Regions from separate parts of the Nonomuraea sp. NPDC003709 genome, predicted to be linked through region 1. Evidence: riboswitches for the same ligand, from Rfam matches in the RefSeq annotation. Region 1 holds a riboswitch; the other holds the start of a gene.
What was found. Region 1 has a riboswitch for glycine ahead of gcvP (aminomethyl-transferring glycine dehydrogenase). Riboswitches for the same ligand answer to the same signal wherever they lie in the genome.
Positions count from the first base shown of each region.

Region 2: another riboswitch for glycine. It lies ahead of gcvT (glycine cleavage system aminomethyltransferase GcvT); the one in region 1 lies ahead of gcvP (aminomethyl-transferring glycine dehydrogenase).

Region 1 is NZ_JBEXMW010000009.1:258,314-261,489, forward strand. It holds gene gcvP (aminomethyl-transferring glycine dehydrogenase) at 1-2,003, opposite strand, end outside; glycine riboswitch at 2,172-2,271, opposite strand; gene ABZX61_RS27840 (MerR family transcriptional regulator) at 2,390-3,010, opposite strand; gene ABZX61_RS27845 (bifunctional nuclease family protein) at 3,158-3,176, opposite strand, start outside.
Region 2 is NZ_JBEXMW010000026.1:124,750-127,925, reverse strand. It holds gene gcvH (glycine cleavage system protein GcvH) at 1-113, opposite strand, end outside; gene gcvT (glycine cleavage system aminomethyltransferase GcvT) at 110-1,195, opposite strand; glycine riboswitch at 1,328-1,425, opposite strand; gene ABZX61_RS52430 (hypothetical protein) at 1,520-2,350, shown strand; gene ABZX61_RS52425 (gamma-glutamyl-gamma-aminobutyrate hydrolase family protein) at 2,365-3,054, opposite strand; gene ABZX61_RS52420 (3-oxoacyl-ACP reductase) at 3,089-3,176, opposite strand, start outside.

The DNA of each region.
Region 1 (3,176 bases):
TTGGCCCCGTCCACGTAGACCTGGCCGCCGGCCTCGTGCACCTTGGCGCACACCTCGGTGATCGTCTCCTCGTACACGCCGTGCGTCGAGGGGTAGGTCACCATGATCGCGGCCAGCGCGTCACGGTGCTTGTCGATCTTGGCGTCGAGGTCGGTCAGGTCCACGTTGCCGTCGGAGTCGCAGGCCACGACCACGACCCGCATGCCCGCCATGATCGCGCTGGCGGCGTTGGTGCCGTGGGCGGAGGACGGGATGAGGCAGACGTCGCGCTCGCCGTGCCCGTTGGCACGGTGGTAGGCGCGGATGGCCAGCAGCCCGGCGAACTCGCCCTGCGAGCCGGCGTTCGGCTGGATGGAGACGCGGTCGTAGCCGGTCACCTCGGCCAGCCAGCTTTCCAGCGTGCCGATCAGCTCGCGGTAGCCCTCGGCCTGGTCGTCCGGCGCGTACGGGTGGATCGCGGCGAACTCGGGCCAGGTGATCGGCTCCATCTCGGTGGTCGCGTTCAGCTTCATCGTGCAGGAGCCGAGCGGGATCATGGAGCGGTCGAGCGCGATGTCCTTGTCCTGCAGCTTGCGCAGGTAGCGCAGCATGGCGGTCTCGGAGCGGTGGCTGTGGAAGACCGGGTGGGTGAGGTAGCCGGACTCGCGCGCCAGCGAGGCGGGCAGCGCGTCCGCGTCCAGGGCCACGTCGGCCTGCTCGACGCCGAAGGCGGCCCACACCTTGGCGACCTCGGCGGCGCCGGTCTTCTCGTCGCAGGAGATCGACACGTGGTCGTCGTCGACGCGCCAGAGGTTCACGCCCTGCTCGACGGCGGCGGCGACCACTTCGGCGGCCCGGCCGGGCACGCGTACGAGCACGGTGTCGAAGAACTCGCGGTGCACGACCTCCAGGCCCGCCTGGCGCAGCCCGTCGGCCAGGGCCACGGCGTGCCGGTGCGCCCGGTGGGCGATCCGGCGCAGCCCCTCGGGGCCGTGGTAGACGGCGTACATGCTCGCGATGACGGCGAGCAGCACCTGCGCGGTGCAGATGTTGCTGGTGGCCTTCTCGCGGCGGATGTGCTGCTCGCGGGTCTGCAGGGCCAGCCGGTACGCGGGGTCGCCGTCGGCGTCCACCGACACGCCCACCAGGCGGCCGGGGAGCTGGCGCTGCAGGCCCTCGCGTACGGACATGTAGGCCGCGTGCGGCCCGCCGAACCCGAACGGCACCCCGAACCGCTGCGAGGAGCCGATCGCGATGTCGGCGCCCAGCTCGCCGGGCGCGGCCACGAGGGTGAGGGCCAGCAGGTCGGCGGCGGCCACGACGAGCGCGCCCGCCTCGTGCGCGGCGGCGGCCACGGCGCGGAAGTCGCGCAGCCGCCCGGACGCGCCCGGGTACTGGACGAGCACGCCGAAACACTCGGGCAGCCCGCCCTCGAGGGAGTGCTCCACCAGCGTGATGCCCAGGGGCTCGGCCCTGGTGGCGAGCACGGCCTTGGTCTGCGGCAGCGCGTCGGCGTCCACCACGAACACGCTGCTCTTGGACTTGCCCGAGCGGCGGGCCAGGGTCATCGCCTCGGCGGCGGCCGTGGCCTCGTCGAGGAGGGAGGCGCCCGCGACGGGCAGGCCCGTCAGGTCGGAGACGACGGTCTGGAAGTTCAGCAGCGCCTCGAGGCGGCCCTGCGAGATCTCCGGCTGGTACGGGGTGTAGGCGGTGTACCAGCCCGGGTTCTCCAGCAGGTTGCGCCGGATGACGGCGGGGGTGATCGTGTCGTGGTAGCCCAGGCCGATCATGGAGGTGAGCACGCGGTTGCGCCCGGCCAGGGCGCGCAGCTCGGCGATGGCCTCGGCCTCACCGACGGCGGCGGGCAGCTGGAGCCGGTCCTTGGCCCTGATGGCCTCGGGGACGGCCACGGCCACCAGATCCGCCACGGACTCGAAGCCCACGGACTCGAGCATGCGCTGCTGCTCGGTCGCGGATGGGCCGATGTGCCTGGACGAGAACGGCGGAGCTGACAGGTCGGTCATGGACAGTGCCTCCTGAGGCTATGGAGACCGGCGCCGTGGCGCGGGCGAGTGCCGGATCTCCCCCTCTGTCAGCGCGGCGACGCCGCGACCTGAGAGCTTCACCCCGGGAACGGGGCTTGCACCGTCGGTGAGGCGCGCCTGGCGGGCGCGCCTGCTTTCCAGAGTTGCCTCACCCGAGCGGTACAGGGTGCCTGAGAGATTCCGGGGAGGGTTGCTCCTTCGGCGCCCTGAGACCCGCGGGTCCCAGGGACTCTCCCGCACGGGGTCGTCAGCCTTGCTGTCCTAGATTACAACCCTCCGCGTTACGCATGAATTTCCCCGTCGATGCGTTATGTGCGGATTGCCCGGTGGGCCGCGTCCGGCGGCCCACGGCAGAAGGGGGTGTGCTAGCTGAGGCGCCGCGCGCGGCGACGGCGGGCGAGCTCGTCAGCGGGGTGGTCGGCCGGGACGCTGTCCTCGACCGCCGCTCGTTCCCCCGGCAGCTCCGCGAGGGAGCCCTCGACCTCTCGCCAGACCCGGCCGAGCGCGATGCCGAACACGCCCTGACCGCCTTGGAGCAGGTCTATCACCTCGTCGGCCGAGGTGCACTCGTAGACGCTGACACCGTCGCTCATGAGCGTGATCTGCGCGAGGTCGGCGACCCCGCGGTCACGCAGATGCTGGACGGCCGTACGGATCTGCTGCAGCGACACCCCGGTGTCGAGGAGCCGCTTGACGACCTTGAGCACCAGGATGTCCCGGAAGCTGTAGAGCCGCTGTGAGCCCGAGCCCTGCGCGGCTCTTATCGTGGGCTCCACGAGGCCCGTGCGCGCCCAGTAGTCGAGCTGCCTGTAGGTGATGCCGGCCGCCGCGCAGGCCGTCGGCCCGCGGTATCCGATGTCCGCCGGCAGCGACGCCGGCTGTTCGTCGAAGAGCAGGCCCTGCTCTCCGGCACGCTGCCGCGCGCTCTCGCGCCGAACCGGATCTTCCTGGCCGGCCGTCTTTCCCTCGCCGCTGCTGACCGCCACGCGGACCTCCGGCTTTCTCTCATCCCGCGGCCTGATCTGGGGGTTCGTAAAGGGCGACCACGGGTTTCACTTGCACCGTAGGACCGTGACCATGCTCAGTCAACGATCCGGCTCGGCGCGTCGTGAAGCGTAAATGCACCGAAATACCTACCCCGCCCTGCCGAAG
Region 2 (3,176 bases), on a different contig from region 1:
AGAGATTCGGCGGCGAAGGCCGTGACGCCGATGGTCACGGTGAGGCCGTCGTCGAGGCCGGCCACCCACTCGTGCTCCTTGGTGTAGCTCAGGTCGTCAGGGATGTTGCTCACTTGTTCCTCCTGTAGAAGGGCAGCTCTACCAGGTCCATAGGTTCATGGCTGCCCCGGATGTCCACGGCCAGGCCTGACTCGGCCTCGGTGTCCACGTAGGCCATCGCGATGGGCCTGCCCATGCTCTGGGAGGGCGCACCGCTGGTGACCTCGCCGACGACGGCGCCGTCTTTGGTGACCGGGTAGCCGTGGCGCGGCACCCGGCGTCCCCGCGCGACCAGGCCGACGAGCCGGCGCCGGGGCGGGTCGTCCTTGATCGCCTCGAGCGCCGACCGGCCGACGAAGTCGCCCGGCTTGTCGAATTTCACCACCCTGCCCAGCCCCGCGTCGAACGGGGTCAGCTCGACGCCCAGTTCGTTGCCGTAGAGCGGCATGCCGGCCTCGAGCCTGAGGGTGTCGCGGCTGGACAGGCCGGCGGGCTTGAGGCCGTGCGGCTCGCCCGCCGCCATGAGCGCGTGCCAGAGCGGCGCCGCGTCCTGGTTGGCGACGAACAGCTCGAACCCGTCCTCGCCGGTGTAGCCGGTGCGGGCGATCAGCGCCTGCCGCCCGTCGACCAGGTCGGGCAGGCCCGCGTAGTACTTGAGCCCGTCGAGGTCGGCGTCGGTGAGCGTGGCGAGGATCTCCTGGGACCGGGGCCCCTGTACGGCGATCAGCGCGTACTGGTCCGACCGGTCCTCGACCAGCACGTCATACGCCTTCGACCGCTCAATCAGCTCTTTTGCTACTTTTTCGTAGTTCGAGGCGTTTGCCACGACCATGAACTCGTCGTCGTCGAGCCGGTAGACGATGAGGTCGTCGAGCACCCCGCCCCGCTCGTTGACGATCATCGTGTATCTGGCCCGCCCGGTCGCCAGCGCCGACAAATGGCCGACCAGCGCGTAGTCGAGCGCCTGCCCGGCCTGCGGCCCGGTCAGGAAGATTTCGCCCATGTGGGAGAGGTCGAACAGCCCGGCCGCCTGGCGAACGGCGTTGTGCTCCGCGGACTCGCTCCCGTACCGGAGCGGCATGAGCCACCCGGCGAAGTCGGTGAGCGTGGCGCCGAGGCTCTCGTGAACGTCTCGTAGCGGTGTTGGTCGTGACATTTGTCGCACCTCTGGACAGGATTGGATGCCAGCATCCTCCCCCTCTGTCATCGATGCCTGAGAGCTTCGCCCGAGTTTTGCCGGACTTTCACCTTCGGCGAGGCCCCGCGGGCCTGCTTTCCAGAGGTCACCAAAGGCCGTGCGGTCCTTTGCCTTGAGAGGTTTGCGGGGAGGGCTTGCTCCTTCAGGGGCCCTGACCGGCTGTCAGGGCGCTCTCCCGCACGGTTTCGCCGGTGATGTCCGTCAGCCTAGTGCCGCGATGGGGTTGTTGTCGCGTTCTGAGGACTCATGAACCACTCCGGGGGTCGCCGACGTCGAAGGGGTATGAATCGGCGAACGGCGGCCCTCGGCCTGCTGACCACCCTGGCCCTGGCGGGCTGCGGCGCGTCGGAGGCGGCGGCCCCACCCCGGTACGAGGCCAGCCTGACGGTGCTCGAAGGCGGCGGTCACGGGCCGCAGCTGTGCATGATGATCATGGAGTCGCTGCCCCCGCAGTGCGGCGGTCCGGACGTCGTCGGCTGGGACTGGAACAAGGTGGATCACCAGTCGCAGGGCGGCGTGAAGTGGGGCGACTACCGCGTCGTAGGCACCTGGGACGGCGCCCGGCTGACGCTCACCGAGCCGCCCGGCCCGTCCGCGAAGGCGGCCCCCGCTCGTCAGGTGGACTTCACCAGCCCGTGCCCGGCGCCGGAGGGCGGCTGGCGGCCCGTCGATCCCGCCAAGGCCACGCAGCAGGCGATGGAACAGGCGATGTCGCGGGCCGGCGCGGTCGAGGAGTTCGCGGGCGCCTGGATCGACCAGAGCTACATGGAGGGCAAGCCCGCGGAGTCACCCGAGGCCAACGACCCGCTGCGGCTGGTGCTCAACCTGAAGTTCACCGGCGACCTGTCCGGTCGTGAGGCGTGGATCCGCGAGGTGTGGGGCGGCGCGCTGTGCGTCAGCGGCGCGGCGCGCAGCGAGAGCGAGCTGCGGGAGATCCAGCGGGAGGTCGAGGCCGAGCTGGGCGGCGGTCTCGTCTCGGCCTCGACCAACGTGCTGCGCAACCAGGTGGACGTGCTGGTCTGGGTGGCCACCGACGAGCAGCGCCGCGGCATCGAGGCCAAGCACGGCGCCGGAGCCGTGGCGCTGGACGGCGTGCTCAAGCCGGTGGCGTGAGGCGCTCCGGCTGATCAGCAGGCCTCGACGAGTGCCTCGAAGAGGGCGCCGTCCTCGGCCGCCTCGGGGTGCCACTGCACGGCCACGGCGAAGGGGGCCGAGTTCAGCTCGACCGCCTCGATCGTGCCGTCGCCGGCGGTGGCGGTGACCGTGAGGCCGGGCGCGAGCCGGTCGATGGCCTGGTGGTGGTAGTGGGGGACGGTCACGGGCTCCGTGCCCAGCGCCTTGGCCAGGCGGCTGCCGGGGACGGGCGTGACGGGCAGCGGGCCGAACCGGCCGGGGGCGGGGGAGTGGCCGGTGTGCCCCACGACGTCGGGGAGGTGCTGGTGGAGGCTGCCTCCGAGGGCGACGTTGAGCACCTGGAGGCCGCGGCAGATGCCGAGGTACGGCAGGCCGGCGTCGAGGGCCGCCGTGATCAGCCCAAACTCCGCCTGATCCCGAAATTTGCGGATATAGCCGGTTTGATCCCCAGGCTCCTGCCCGTACCGGGCCGGGTCGACGTCCCCGCCACCGGCCAGGATCAGGCCGTCCAGGCGGCCGACGACCTGCGCGGGCTCGCCGGCCGGCGGCAGCACGATCGGCTGCCCGCCGGCGCGTACGACCTGCTCCACGTACATGTACGGCAGAAGCGCCACGGTCATGTCCCAGACCGTGAACTTCGCCGGCTCCACGTACGACGTGATGCCGATGACGGGACGCTGCACGATATGACCCCCGAGAAACCAGACCGGACCAGAGCTAGAGCGGCGTGACGTAGGCGCCGGAGATGCCCCCGTCCACCAGGAACTCACTACCCGTGATGAACGACGCGTCGTCGCTGGCCAGG